3 linked regions of the Pigmentiphaga aceris genome follow. The protein of the gene in region 1 interacts with the protein of each later gene in a pairwise test. Links are inferred from orthologs where the notes say so. Each region holds a gene or a part of one and is shown in the gene's direction. Other genes may lie near its edges.

Region 1 (5,731 bases):
GCCACCCACAATGTTGTTGTGTCGATCTCTCCAGGCGTCGTCGCGCCGACCGCCTCAAGGGCAGACACCGTTTGCTTGAGCACCTCAGGCTCGTTGTCGGATGGCTCGCCGACAGTCGCCTCTTTTCCGGGTTCAGGGGCAAGCGCCTCATTCGTGTCGTGGCCGTGCTCGAACGCGGCGGGGAAGCCGCCCGCCGCCGCAGTCTTGTGGCGGCGGCGTCCTGCGGCGATGTCCGGCTTCACGATGGCAAGGCAGCCGAGCGCCACAAAGCCGATACATGCGACGAGGCACGCCCATCCCACGAGGTCAAACGGACGGCGCAGCGCCACGACCACGACCGCCGTCAGTGAGAAGAACGTCATGGCTGAGTAGAGCGCGCGCTGCGATGGCAAGCGTTGTCTCCGACACATTGATTCCGCCGAAATCATGCCAGCACCGAAGAGCTCCTCCAAGGACGCGAGCGTTTCGGGATGTTTTCCCTGCGCAGGGTGGATGTCGATTACTGAAGGCAGTCGGAGGATTGCCAGATCCCTGCTCCATGCACTGCGGTTGTTCAACCAACCATGTCGGCACGCCAAGCGTGGCTCGCCATTTACGTTATGAAGGTCGAAAGTTGCGACAGCAGTTACCGGACTTTGCTGGCAGCAAGCCCAAGCTATTGCGCAAACCCCTGGATTCTGACGAGGGTAGACAGCAATTCCTTGGATATTCACCCCTTGCTGCTGTGTGCAATCGCTCACAACCTGGCATGCCCATACGGATAAGCTGCGCTGGACCAGACCTTGAGCAATGACGCTGTGAACGTCCGGTTTGCCGGGCAAGCCGTGACTGTGCCGTCCTTGCCATCCTCAGCTCACCACCCGTGGAGTATTACCTTGCGTCGAATCATCCTCAGTCTCGCGGCAGTTTCTTTGATGGCCTCGGCCGCTGGCGTCATGGCACAGGCGCAGCCCAGCCTGGCTGAGCGCCGCGCCATCGCCACGTACGAGAAAGAGCAGTATCCCGCCTGGCAAAAGAAAATCCAGCAGGCCGCTGGGTTCGATGTGCCGATCGAGGTCAATTGGAACAGCATCGCCATGCCCGGCGACGCCGAGCATTACGCCAAAGACGATTACTTCGTGAAGACGATTTTCCAGCCGATCGAAGTTGCGCTGGCGGACATCACCAAGGACGACATGGGTAAGGCAGCGCTGAAGGACAAGCTGAAGAAGATCAGCGTCGTGTACAACGAAGCGGGTGCGTCGGCCTCGGCTTACAAGGAACGCGTGAAGTTTGACGCCGGGGTGCTGACGGTGAATTTCCGTCCGTTCACCAACACCGACGAGGTCAAGGACCGCGCCGATGCCATCCGCCTGGCGCTTGAAGCAAAGCTGTGATCAAGGCCTGATCGATAATCCCTGATCGACGCTGCGTGAACGTCAATAAGCAAGCAACAAGAGACGTTCACCACGCACGACACGCAAGGTGTCGTGCGCTGCCTTGGTCTTATCCCAGGCTGGGCGGCAACGGTGCCGACGGCGTGGCCGTCCCACTCGATGCAACAGGCGTCGACAGCCCGTTCACCTTCTGTTCCAGCGCCTTCAGCTGATCCTCCAGCACCTCCAGCCGCGCGCGGCTGCGGGCCAGCAATTCGGCCTGGATGTCGAACTCTTCACGCGTGACCAGATCGAGCTTGGTGAAGGCGGTGCCCAACACGGCCTTTACGTTGCGCTCGACGTCGGCGGCCGGGCTGCGCTTGATCAGGTCGGAGATGTTCTTCTGCACTTCTTCAAACCACGCGGTGCGCGTCATGGCGTTTTCCTGCTGAAAGTGACGATTGACCACAGTGTAGTCGTCGGGGCCGATTGCTGTATTGCTGCGCTTGCACACGCTGCGGGCAACGCACCGTCATGGGTCGCAGGGCCTTCGAATGCACCTGGGTGGTGCGGGGCGGTGTCCAAACGTGACGCACCAAAACAGGGATAGGAAATACCCTAATTTCTAAGTTGTTGATTTATAAGCGTTTTGCGACATGGCACAGGAAATGCATTAGGCAGAGTGTCGCCGGTAAAAACTTACTGGTCCCCCTGTCTGCTTCAGTTTCGGAACCACCCTCATGAAAACGACCCGGCTGTTTGCTGCAATCCTGACTGCGCTTTGTGTGTCGCCTGCGTTCGCCCAGGCCGAGCCCGATTTCACGTTCACGGGCAATGCCGGCTTGTTCAGCGACTACCGTTTTCGCGGGTTCTCGCAGACCAATCTGAAGCCTGCCATTCAGGGGGGCTTCGACTTTGCCCATAAGTCCGGCCTCTACGCCGGCAACTGGAATTCCAACGTTGCCAGCGAGCTGTACGGCGGCGGCAATATCGAGATGGACTTCTACGGCGGCTACAAGGGCAAGGCCGGTGACTTCGGCTACGACGTCGGTGTTCTGTACTACTACTACCCGGGTTCGACCGCTGCCAAGGGCGGCACCATCGACAACACCGAGCTGTATGTGGCGGGCACCTACGGTCCCTTCACTGCCAAGTACTCGCATGGTGTGTCCGATTTCTTCGGCGCACCGGGCACCAAAAATACGCATTACCTCGACCTGGGCCTGAACTTCGACCTGGGCAGCGGCTGGGGCGCAAACGCCCACGTCGGTTATCAAAAGCTCAAGAAGTCGGTCAATGCCAATGGCGAGGACCTGGATCACTACCTTGACTACAAGGTTGGCGTGACCAAGGACCTGAACGGCTGGCTGCTTGGTGCTTCGGTTGTCGCAACCAGCGAAAAGAACTGGTACCTGACGACCAAGGGGCGTGACGCAGGCCGTACCGGTCTGGTCGTCAGCCTCAGCAAGGCCTTCTGATTCGAAGCTATACGGGCCGCCAGCGCAGCTGATGCGCCGGTGGCATCGTCACCCACTGTGAGGACTGCATGAAACTCATTACCGCCATCATCAAGCCCTTCAAGCTTGACGAGGTCCGCGAAGCCCTGTCGGGTATCGGTGTTCAGGGCATTACCGTGACCGAAATCAAGGGTTTCGGACGCCAGAAGGGCCACACCGAGCTGTATCGCGGCGCTGAATACGTCGTCGACTTCCTGCCCAAGGTCAAAGTCGAAGTGGCGCTTGCCGACGAGCTCGTCGATCGCGCCATCGAGGCGATCGAGAATGCCGCGCGCACGGGCAAGATCGGTGACGGCAAGATTTTCGTGACTCCGCTTGAACAGGTGGTCCGGATCCGTACCGGTGAAACCGGCCAAGAAGCCCTCTGAAGCCTCTGACGATACGGCAGACAACATGAAAAAATATCTGGCATCTTTCCTCGTAGCCCTATGCCTGGGCTTCATGGGTGTGACAAGCGCTGTTGCGCAAACCACGCCCGCACCGGCTGCGGCCGCACCTGCCGAAGCTGCCGCAGCAGCCGTGGTCGCTGCTGCAACCCCTGAACTGGTCAAGGCCGACGTGGCCTGGCTGAGCATTTCCACCATTCTGGTTCTGCTGATGGTGGCACCGGGCCTGGCGCTGTTCTACGGCGGCCTGGTTCGCAGCAAGAACGTGCTGTCGGTGCTGATGCAGGTCCTGGTGACCTTCTCGCTGGCCGTCGTGCTGTGGTTCATCTACGGTTACTCGCTGGCATTCACCGAAGGCAATGCGTTCTTCGGCGGTTTCAGCAAGGTCTTCCTGGGTGGCATGTTCGATCCGGTCACCGGCAACTTCGCGCTGTCGGGCACCGTTCCTGAACTCAGCTTCGTTGCGTTCCAGGCTACCTTCGCCGGTATCACCTGCGCGCTGATTGTCGGTGCCTTTGCTGAACGTGCCCGCTTCTCGGCCGTGCTGCTGTTCACTGTGCTGTGGTTCACCTTCGCCTACATTCCGGTTGCCCACATGGTGTGGTTCGCCTCGGAAACGGCACCTGGCCTGATCATGAGCTGGGGCGCGCTGGACTTCGCAGGCGGCACTGTCGTGCACATCAACGCCGGTATCGCCGGTCTGGTGGGTGCCTACGTGATCGGCAAGCGTATCGGCTACGGCAAGGAAGCCATGTCGCCGCACAACCTGCCCATGACCCTGATCGGCGCAGCGCTGCTGTGGGTGGGCTGGTTCGGCTTCAACGCTGGTTCGGCACTGCAAGCCAACAACACCGCGTCGCTGGCCTTCATCAACACCCTGGTTGCTACGGCTGGTGCTGTGCTGGCTTGGGTGCTGACCGAGTGGGTCTTGAAGGGCAAGCCGTCGATGCTGGGTGCTGCTTCAGGTGCAGTGGCTGGTCTGGTTGGTATCACCCCGGGCGCTGGCTTGGTGGGCCCGGTGGGCGCGCTGGTCATCGGTCTGGTTTGCGGCGCGGTCTGCGTGTGGGGCGTCAACGGTCTGAAGCGTGCGCTGGGTGCCGATGATTCGCTGGATGTCTTTGGCGTACACGGCGTCGGTGGTATCGTAGGGGCCTTGCTCACTGGCGTGTTCAACGCTACGTGGCTGGGTGGTCCGGGACTCCTGGTGGACGGTGCAATCACCTCCGCGCCGATCCTGGGTGCCGTCTGGGTTCAGCTGAAGGCAATTCTGCTGACCATCGTCTGGACGGGTGTGGTTTCTGTAGTTGCGTACAAGATTGTGGATACGCTGATCGGCCTGCGCGTTACTGAAGAAGAAGAGCGCGAAGGTCTGGACATCTCGTCTCACGGCGAGTCGGCGTACCACTCCTAAACCTGCAGGGGGTGGGTGCCCCCGGCAGGGATCTCCTTTTGGGGCGCTTCGGCGCCCCTTTTTTTTTGCTGCAAGGGTGCGCGGCAGGCTTTGAATTGGGTGCTCGTGCTGCAGCTTTTGTATGCGGGTGCTTTGTTTTAGCTGCTTGTTTTTGACTGCTGCGTCCAACTGCTTGGCCGGTCCGCTTTTTTATCGAGCTTGGGTGCGCGGTACTCGGCGTGCAATTTTTCTTTGGGTGCCTGCGGTTCTTCTGCCGTGTTGTTCCGGCTTGTCGACCGCGTGGAACCGGATACTCCGCCTTTTGTTCCCGTGCTTCAAGACATCCTAGGGAAACCGATAGCGAGGTTTTCACAAGCTGCTGACCGGGTGTTCAACGCCGCGCTAGAATCGTTCGTTCCCGCCGTTGCGAATCGCTGCAATGCAGCATCCACGCGGCCTCACGCTCTTTGCCGAGGCAAGGCCCCATGCACGTACTCCTCGTTCTAGATCCGCTGCCGAAACTCAAGGCATACAAGGATTCGTCGGTTGCCATGATGCGTGCGTTGAACGCACGCGGACACCAGTTAAGTGTTGCATTGCAAGATGATCTGTTCGTCGAATCCGGCCAAGTGTCGGTTCGCGCGACGCCGATTTCGCTGGTTGCCGATGCAGACCTGCACGGCAAGGATTGGTGGACGGAATCGACACCGGTCGACGTGACGCTGGCGTCTTTCGATGCGGTGCTGATGCGCAAAGATCCGCCGTTCGACATGGAATATGTCTACGCCACCCAGTTGTTCGATCGCGCCCAGGCGCAGGGTGCGCGCGTATTCAACACGGGTTCGGCCATTCGCAACCATCCCGAGAAGCTCGCCATCTGCGAGTTTCCGCATCTGACCGTTCCCAACCTGGTCACGCGCGACGCCGCGCGGGTCAAGGCGTTCTATGCGGAACACAAGGATGTGATCGTCAAGCCGCTGGACGGCATGGGCGGCACCGGCATCTTCCGGCTGCGCGAAGGCGAGATCAACTTCAACGCCATCCTGGAATCGCTGACGGCCTACGGCACGCAGACCATCATGG
Region 2 (4,502 bases), 4.1 Mb from region 1 along the record:
CAGCAAGGCGTGCCGGTCGAAGTGCACCACCACGAAGTGGCAGCACCGGGCCAGCTGGAAATCGGTACCAAGTTCTCGACGCTGGTTCAGCGCGCTGACTGGAACCAGATCATGAAGTACACGATCTGGAACGTCGCCGCCGCTTACGGCAAGACCGCTACCTTCATGCCCAAGCCCATCGTTGGCGACAACGGTTCCGGCATGCACGTTCACCAGTCGATCTGGAAAGACGGCCAAAACCTGTTCGCAGGCAACGGCTACGCTGGCCTGTCTGATTTCGCCCTGTACTACATCGGCGGCATCATCAAGCACGCACGTGCACTGAACGCCATCACCAACCCGGGCACCAACTCGTACAAGCGTCTGGTTCCGCACTACGAAGCACCGGTGAAGCTGGCTTACTCGGCACGCAACCGCTCGGCATCGATCCGTATTCCTTACGTCGGCAACCCGAAGGGCCGTCGTATCGAAACCCGCTTCCCGGATCCGCTGGCCAATCCGTACCTGGCATTCTCGGCCCTGATGATGGCCGGCCTGGACGGCGTTGCCAACAAGATCCACCCGGGCGATCCGGCCGACAAGAACCTGTACGACCTGCCGCCGGAAGAAGATGCAAAGATCCCGACCGTGTGCTCGTCGCTGGATCAAGCACTGGAAGCCCTGGACAAGGATCGCGAGTTCCTGACCCGTGGCGGCGTGTTCAGCAACGCCATGCTGGATGCCTACATCGCACTGAAGTCGGACGAAGTCGACCGTATGCGTGTCACCACGCACCCGGTTGAATTCGACATGTACTACTCGTCGTAATTCTCGCGAGTATTGCCGCGTCCTACGCAGGCAAGAACAACGGGGCGGAACATCGCCCCGTTTTTTTTCGCCAAACGTTTGTGATGCGGTGTCTTTTCCTGCGATGTTCTTCCTGGATTGCGCCCCATGAATGCTTTTATTTCACGTGCGCGCGAGACCCCGCCAGTGCCGGATCTGATGGCGCTGGAACTGCTGGCAAGCGCAGTGCTGGTTCTCGACGCGAAGGGGATCATCAGATTTGCCAACGCGGCTGCTGAAGATTTGTTCGAAATATCCGTGCGCCAGTTGGTTGGCGTGCATGCAAGTTCCTTGTTCGGCCACGGCGAAGAGTTGCAACGCTCGCTGGCCGAGGCGATGACCAATCAGTTCGCGGCCAAGCGCCAATTGATGGACATCGAGCGTGCCGGACGTGATCCGGTGCAAGTCAGCCTGACCGTGGTGGCGATTCACGGCCAGCCCTGGCCGGTGTTGCTTGAGCTGCGAGAGATCGAGCAGCAACTGAAAGTCGATCGCGAAGAACGCCTGCTGGATCAGGCGCAAGCCAATCGCGAACTGCTGCGCAATCTGGCGCACGAGATCAAGAATCCGCTGGGTGGCCTGCGTGGTGCCGCCCAGTTGCTGGAAGCCGAGCTGCCCGATCCTTCGCTGAAGGAATACACCCAAGTCATCATTCAGGAAGCAGATCGCCTGCAAACCCTGGTTGATCGTCTGCTGGCTCCGCACCGTGCGCCGCACATCGTTGGCGACGTGAACATTCATGAAGTCTGCGAGCGCGTGCGTTCCCTGGTGCTGGCCGAACACCCGCGTGGCCTGAAGATCATTCGGGACTACGACATTTCATTGCCCGAATTCCGCGGCGACAAAGTTCAGCTGATCCAAGCCATGCTGAACATCGTGCGCAATGCTGCCCAAGCCTTGAAACCGCAGATCAAGGAGGGCGATGCGCAGATCACCATCCAGACACGTGTCACCCGTCAAGTCACGCTGGCAAAGCGACGCTACAAGCTGGCACTGGAATTGCATGTGTCGGACAACGGACCCGGCGTTCCGCCGGAAATCCGTGACCGCATCTTCCATCCGCTGGTATCGGGACGGGAGGGGGGCAGCGGCCTGGGGCTGACACTGGCACAGACCTTTGTGCAGCAGCACGAAGGACTTATCGAGTGTGAGAGTCGCCCTGGGTGCACGGTCTTCCGCATCTTGCTGCCCCTGCTTTGAATCGGGCCTTCGGGCCTTAAAGAATCTGTTTGGGAAAACGTATGAAGCCGATCTGGATTGTGGACGATGACCGCTCGATTCGTTGGGTGCTGGAAAAGGCGCTGACGCGGGCCAACCTGCCGTGCCGCAGTTTCCCATCGGCCAGCGAGGCGCTGGCGGCGCTGGACAACGAGACGCCGCAGGCCTTGGTGTCCGACATTCGCATGCCGGGCGCAAGTGGCATCGAACTGTTGCAAGAGGTGAAGTCACGTCATCCCGCGCTGCCGGTGATCGTGATGACGGCGTATTCAGACCTGGAAAGTGCGGTGTCCGCCTTCCAGGGCGGCGCTTTCGAATACTTGCCCAAACCGTTCGATGTGGACGCTGCGGTGGCGCTGGTTCGTCGCGCCATCGAAGAAAGTCTGCGTGAAGACCAGGTTGATGAAAGCGTGCTTGGCTCGCCCGAAATTCTGGGCCAGGCGCCGGCAATGCAGGAAGTGTTCCGCGCCATCGGTCGCCTGTCGCAATCGCAGGTCACGGTGATGATCACGGGCGAGTCCGGTAGCGGCAAGGAACTGGTCGCACGCGCGCTGCACAAGCACAGCCCGCGTGCGCAGGGACCGTTCGTGGCGATCAACACCGCAGCGATTCCGCGCGATCTGCTGGAGTCGGAATTGTTCGGCCATGAGCGCGGTGCGTTCACCGGTGCGCAGAACATGCGTCGCGGTCGCTTCGAGCAAGCCGACGGCGGCACGCTGTTCCTGGATGAAATCGGCGACATGCCGTCCGAGCTGCAGACGCGATTGCTGCGTGTGCTATCAGATGGCACCTTTTATCGTGTCGGCGGCCACAGCGCGGTGCGTGCCAATGTGCGTGTGATCGCGGCCACGCACCAGCCGCTGGAAGAGCGTGTGAAGCAGGGTATGTTCCGCGAGGACTTGTTCCACCGCCTGAATGTGATCCGTCTGCGCCTGCCTGCGCTGCGCGAACGTTCCGAAGACATTCCGCTGTTGGCCAAGCACTTCCTGGCGCGTAGTGCGCGTGACCTGGGGGTTGAGCCTAAGCGCCTGACGCCGGCGTCCCTGGACGTCCTGTCGCGCTTCCGCTTCCCGGGCAATGTCCGGCAACTGGAAAACGTCTGCCACTGGCTGGCGGTGATGGCACCCACCCAGACCATCGACGTGCAGGACTTGCCGCCGGAGCTGCTGGATTCGCTGTCGCGCGATGCGCTGGCAAACGACGTGGTAGCGTCCGAGCCTGCGCTGTCGGGTGGTTTCGAGCGTGGCACGGGCGCGACTGACGCGCCTCGTGCATTCGGTGCTGCCGACCAAGCCGGCTTGCGCACCACCAGCGATGCGGGTGTGTGGCAAAACAGCCTGCAGACCGAAGTCGAACGTCAGCTTGCCCGTGGCGACGCCGATCTGATGCACAACCTGACGCAGCAGTTCGAAAGGGTTCTGATCGCCAGTGCCTTGCGTGCCACTCGTGGTCGTCGTATCGAGGCGGCCAGCCGCCTTGGGATCGGACGCAACACGATCACGCGCAAGATCCAGGAATTGGGCATGGAGGATGAAGCTGGCTGAGCGTAGCCAACTGAACGAAGCCCGTTCGTAAAACTGGCCGAACGAAGTCAATTCAGCGGGTTCGATCGGGGCTGGCATCGTGCCAGCCCCGACAGGCAGCGTCCTGCAATGGGACGCATGCAGCACAGCAGCGCTGCTTGCCAACGCATGCATGCATTCGGCATATGAGCCCTCAGCGGTTTCAGGCCCAGATCATCCACAACATGGCGTAATCGAAATTTCCAATATCGCGGTAGAGCACGGTTTTCAGGGGTTCTGACTTCTGCTGTTATTCCCATATGGAACAATAATCAGAAATATCTGCGCAGAAAAAGCAAATCGTCTGCAGTAGAAAACCGCGTTACTCAGGCCACTTAAGTCCGGGTTTTACCTTCCGCTGAACAGATTAGTCCCTCGTATATTTTCTATACGGAAGAAACCTCATGTGTCTGAAGCGCACTTGTCAGCAAGCTGAGACGTAGACTCGCCTCCTTGCCGATTTGTTCCGCACGGAATCAAACTGGCCATACAGGTAGCGTACAGGCCGGTGCAGAGACGGTCTGCCGTTACCGCGTATGCACTGTTTCGGATCGTGCCTTTGCACAGCATCCGCCCATCGGAGAGTTCGGGGCCTTCAGCTTGCGGCAGCCCCGGCCGCACGACTAGGACAAGATCATGTTTAACGTGGATACCGCTTCGCTCAAGAAGATCAATGGCGCACTGACCGCGGCAGATGGCGGTGCAGTTCAGATTACCGATGTCAGTGGCGATGGTCGCTACGTGCTGTACACCGGCGGTCTGGGCAGCAAGCAATTGTTCATGCGCGACACGCAGCTCGGTATCACGACACAACTGACGTCCGGCTCGGGTGCTACGTCACAAGGTCGTCTGTCGGGCGACGGCAAGACGGTTGTCTTCACCAGCGCAGCAGACAAC
Region 3 (4,673 bases), 3.6 Mb from region 1 along the record:
GCTTCCACGAAGACCCGCAAGTCTTGCATTACGGCCGTCCGGGCACGGGCGAAGTCCTGGCCCCGGGCATGGTGTTCACCATCGAACCCATGATCAACGCCGGTCGCCGTGAAATTCGTGAAATGCCCGATGGCTGGACGATCACCACGCGTGATCGCAGCCTGTCTGCGCAATGGGAATTGCAGCTGGTGGTGACCGAAACCGGTTATGAAATTCTGACGGTGTCGCCGGGCATGCCCGCGCCGCCGGCCTTCGTTGCTTCCCAGGCGGCCTGAAGACACCGACCACCGCCCCGGACCAGACCGGCTACCCAGGTGGCCGGCATCTGCCGTCATGGTGCCGCAGATGGAGAGACTGCGATGAACGATCTGACTCAACCGGCCAGCAGTGTGCCGGCCCTGCGTGCACGCCTGCAGACACAACGCGCCGAAGCCATCGCCGCTTTCCGCACGCATCTGCGTCCCGATACGCTGTTGACCGCCCTGCGCAGGGTGGTCGACCACGCGCTGATCGATTTGCTGCAGATCATGCCGCTGCCGCCCGGTGCCGTGTTGGGCGCGGTTGGCGGTTATGGGCGCGGTGAGCTGTACCCGTTTTCCGACGTTGACGTGCTGGTCCTGCTTGCCCGCGAGCCTTCGCCCGACGACGAGACGCTGATCGCCAATCTGGTGACCGCGCTGTGGGACATGGGGATTGAGCCCGGCTACAGCGTGCGCACGATTGCCCAATGCATTTCCGAGGCAGAGCAAGACATCACGGTGGAAACCGCGCTGTTGGAAACCCGTTATCTGGCGGGCAGCCGGGCGCTGTTTCGTCGCCTGGAAGCCGCCATGCGCGAACACCTGGACCCGCGCGCGTTTTTCCGCGCCAAGCGTCTGGAAATGCAGCAGCGGCACACGAAGTACCAGGACACGCCCTACTCGCTGGAACCCAATTGCAAGGAATCCCCCGGCGGCCTGCGTGACCTGCAGGTAATCCTGTGGGCGGCACGCGCTGCCGGCTATGGCAAAAGCTGGAGCCAGATCGCCCGGGCAGGCTTGCTGACGCCTGATGAAGCCCGCCAGCTTCGACGTGCCGAGCAAGCCTTCAAGCGTCTGCGCATTGAACTGCACCTGACCACCAATCGTCGCGAAGATCGTGTGCTGTTCGACGTGCAATCGACCTTGGCAACCGCCTACGGCATCGTGGGCACACCTACGCGGCGTGCCAGCGAAGTGCTGATGCAACGCTACTACTGGGCCGCCAAGCTGGTCACCCAGCTGAACACGATCCTGGTGCAGAACCTGGAAGAGCGACTGTTCCCACGGCCGGGCGAAGCCGCTGTCGATATCGACGAGGACTTCCAGAGCCTGCACGACCGCCTGGATGTGCGCCAAGACGACGCCTTTGCCCGCAATCCGACGCTGTTGCTGCGCGCCTTCCTGTTGATGCAGCAGCACTCATCGCTGAAAGGCATGTCGGCACGCACGCTGCGCGCGATCTGGCACGCCAAGGGCAGTATCGATGCGCAGTTTCGGCGCAACCCGGTGAATCGCAAGCTGTTTTTGGAAATTCTGCAGCAGCCGCGCGGCATCGTGCACGAGTTGCGGCGCATGAACGAACTGAGCATCCTGCCGCGCTACTTGCCGCCCTTCCGACGCATTGTCGGGCAGATGCAGCACGATCTTTTCCACGTGTACACCGTCGATCAGCACACGATGATGGTGATCCGCAACCTGCGTCGTTTCACGATGCCGGAGCACGCGCACGAATACCCGTTCTGCAGCCAGCTGATGCTGGACTTCGACCGCCATTGGTTGCTGTATGCCACTGCTCTGTTCCACGATATTGCCAAGGGGCGTGGCGGCGACCATTCGGTGCTTGGCGCAGTGGAAGTGCGGCGTTTTGCCCGCGACCACGGCTTAGCGGCGGAAGACGCGGAGCTGATCGAATTCCTGGTACGCAATCACCTGATGCTGTCCAGCGTGGCACAAAAGCAGGACTTGTCCGACCCCGACACCATCAACGATTTTGCCGCCCTGGTGGGCGATCAGCGCAAGCTGACCGGTCTGTATCTGCTGACGGTGGCGGACGTGCGTGGCACCAGCCCGAAGGTGTGGAACGCCTGGAAAGCGCAGCTGATGGAGAACCTGTACCGCCTGACCATGCGCGCGCTGGGCGGCGAACGCGTCGATTCCAACACCGTACTGGAAGCCAGAAGGCAGGAAGCGCTACGATTGCTGCGGCTGCGCGGTCTGCGCGACGACGCACGGGATGCGTTCTGGAAACAGCTCGATGTGGCGTATTTCCTGCGCCACGAGGCCGATGACATCGCCTGGCAGACCCGCCACCTGTACAACAAGGTCAACAACGAAGAAGCCGTCGTGCGCGCCCGTCTGGGCCCGGCAGGCGTGGGCTTGCAGATCATGGTGTATGTGCGCGATCAGCCGGATCTGTTCGCGCGCATTTGCGCGTACCTGGCCGGCAAGAACCTGAGCGTGCAGGATGCGCGCATCCACACCACCCGCCACGGCTGGGCGCTGGACACCTTCATGGTGCTGGCACCGGGCAGTGCCAGCGATCACCGGGCGATGACCACCCTGGTGGAACACGAATTGGCGCATGCCTTGAGCAGCGAGCTTGCCGGTTCGACTTCCACGATCTGCGAGCCGGTGGCGGGCCGAGCCTCACGCCAGTCGCGCCTGTTCCCGGTGCAGCCAAGCGTGGAGCTTCGTCCCGATGAGCGCAATCAGTTCTGGATTCTGTCGGTGATCACCACAGACCGAAATGGCTTGCTGTATGCCTTGGCACGCACCTTTGGCCAGCACAAGATCACGCTGCAGACGGCGAAGGTGTTGACGCTGGGCGAGCGGGTCGAAGATACCTTCCTGATTGGCGGACAGACCTTGAACAGCCCGCGCGGACAGCGTCAGTTCGAAAAGGATTTGCTGGAAGCGCTGTAGTCGAGGCTTCGAGTAATCAGTGCTGCAAATGACAAAGGGTGCGGATCAACGATCGGCACCCTTTTGTCATCGTGGCCGTTGAAATCAACTATCGCGATTGACCAGCGGCTGTCCCAACATCTGCCCCAGAATGCGATGCACCGACTGCATGGTGTGATCCAGCGTCACGCGAATATCGTCGAGCGAGATTTCGGTCAGACTGCTGCCCACCCCAGCCGAGTGATTGGTTACCACGCACAATGCCGCATAGTGCAGATCAAGCTCGCGAGCCAGCGCAGCTTCCGGCATGCCGGTCATGCCAACGATATCGACGCCATCACGCGCCAGACGGCGAATTTCGGCGGTGGTTTCCAGACGTGGGCCTTGGGTGCAGCCGTAAACGCCGCCATCGCGAATGGCAACGACACTTTTTGCGGCCTGCAACAATTCCTGTCGAACGACTTCCGAATACGGCAAGGTCATATCGACATGGACGACCGGCTGATCGCCGCCATCGAAGAAGGTGTTGGCGCGGCCGTAGGTGTAGTCGATGATCTGATCTGGCACCACCAACTGACCCGGGCCGCAGTCCGGCGACACACCACCAACCGTGGCCACAGACAGAATTTTTTCCACACCGACTTCGTTCAAGGCCCACAGATTGGCGCGGTAATTGATTCGATGCGGGGCCTGCGTGTGGCCATAACCGTGACGCGCCAGGAAAACCAGTTCGTCGCCATCGCCGATGCGGCCGAAGGTCAAGGCACCCGACGGCTCGCCATAAGGTGTGCGGACGACCTGACGGCGGGTCGCCTGGAAGCCGGCCAGCTGATACAGCCCACTGCCCCCGATAATTGCGTACATGCGTCTACTCCGTCGATCCGGCGAGCAAGGCGTGCAGCCCGTCCTCGTCCAGAATGGTCACGCCCAGTTCCTGAGCTTTGGTGAGTTTGCTGCCGGCATCTTCGCCAGCCACCACATAGTGGGTCTTCTTCGATACCGAACCGCTGACCTTGCCGCCCGCACCTTGAATCAGCTCGGCGGCCTGATCGCGTGACAGCGTTGGCAGGCTGCCGGTCAGCACCAGCGTCTTGCCGGCCAGTACGCCTTGCGCGCCACCACCGCTTGCTGCCACGGTTTCCTGGCCCGGTGTCACGCCGTTGTCGAGCAAGGCCTGCACGACTTCGCGGTTATGGGCTTCGGCAAAGAAACGATGAATCGATGCGGCCACGATCGGGCCGACGTCAGGCACTTCCAGCAAAGTCGCTTCGCTTGCGTCCATCACCGCTTGCAGCGAGCCCAGGCGTTTGGCCAAGTCGCGCGCGGTGGATTCGCCCACGTGGCGAATGCCCAGCGAGAACAGGAAACGCCCCAGGGGCGGCGTGCGTGCGGCTTGAATGGCAGCCACCACATTCTCGGCAGACTTGGCACCCATGCGCGGCAGTTCGGCCAGAGTCTCGGCATTCAGCGTGAACAGGTCTGCCAGCGTCTTGACGCGATCGGTGTCGACCAGTTGATCGATCAGCTTTTCACCCAGGCCTTCGATATCCAAGGCGCGGCGCTGCACCGCATGCAACACGGCTTGCTTGCGCTGGGCTGCGCAGAACAGGCCACCAGTACAGCGGGCAATGATCTCGCCTTCGGGCTTTTCAACCGCCGAGCCGCACACCGGGCACTGGCTGATCATCACAAACGGCACCGCCCCGTCCGGGCGTTTTTCGAGCACGGGGGCAACGACTTCGGGGATCACAT

Evidence for each region.
Region 2: the proteins of glnK (region 1) and glnL interact in binary tests that used the Escherichia coli proteins (3 or more experiments, as listed by UniProt). The link is inferred for Pigmentiphaga aceris from one-to-one orthologs.
Region 3: the proteins of glnK (region 1) and FXN63_RS10725 interact in binary tests that used the Escherichia coli proteins (3 or more experiments, as listed by UniProt). The link is inferred for Pigmentiphaga aceris from one-to-one orthologs.

Annotation. Positions count from the first base shown.
Region 1 is NZ_CP043046.1:6,057,854-6,063,584, reverse strand. The notes cover bases 1,886-4,570. They hold glnK (P-II family nitrogen regulator), read left to right. Parts: upstream 1,886-2,901; coding sequence 2,902-3,240; downstream 3,241-4,570. Other genes in these bases: FXN63_RS26200 (ammonium transporter), read left to right, coding at 3,416-4,570; FXN63_RS26210 (TorF family putative porin), read left to right, coding at 2,096-2,833. Outside these bases: FXN63_RS26225 (hypothetical protein), read right to left, coding at 1-392; FXN63_RS26220 (invasion associated locus B family protein), read left to right, coding at 876-1,376; FXN63_RS26215 (accessory factor UbiK family protein), read right to left, coding at 1,486-1,791; more of FXN63_RS26200, read left to right, coding at 4,571-4,669; gshB (glutathione synthase), read left to right, coding at 5,134-5,731. UniProt on the Escherichia coli protein: Involved in the regulation of nitrogen metabolism. Regulates the activity of its targets by protein-protein interaction in response to the nitrogen status of the cell.
Region 2 is NZ_CP043046.1:1,933,475-1,937,976, forward strand. The notes cover bases 1-2,979. They hold glnL (nitrogen regulation protein NR(II)), read left to right. Parts: upstream 1-933; coding sequence 934-2,025; downstream 2,026-2,979. Other genes in these bases: glnA (type I glutamate--ammonia ligase), read left to right, coding at 1-807; ntrC (nitrogen regulation protein NR(I)), read left to right, coding at 2,067-2,979. Outside these bases: more of ntrC, read left to right, coding at 2,980-3,587; FXN63_RS08125 (DUF4214 domain-containing protein), read left to right, coding at 4,242-4,502.
Region 3 is NZ_CP043046.1:2,485,714-2,490,386, reverse strand. What follows is about bases 1-3,150. They hold FXN63_RS10725 ([protein-PII] uridylyltransferase), read left to right. Parts: upstream 1-359; coding sequence 360-2,942; downstream 2,943-3,150. Other genes in these bases: FXN63_RS10720 (S-methyl-5'-thioinosine phosphorylase), read right to left, coding at 3,027-3,150; map (type I methionyl aminopeptidase), read left to right, coding at 1-275. Outside these bases: more of FXN63_RS10720, read right to left, coding at 3,151-3,785; NAD-dependent DNA ligase LigA, read right to left, coding at 3,790-4,673.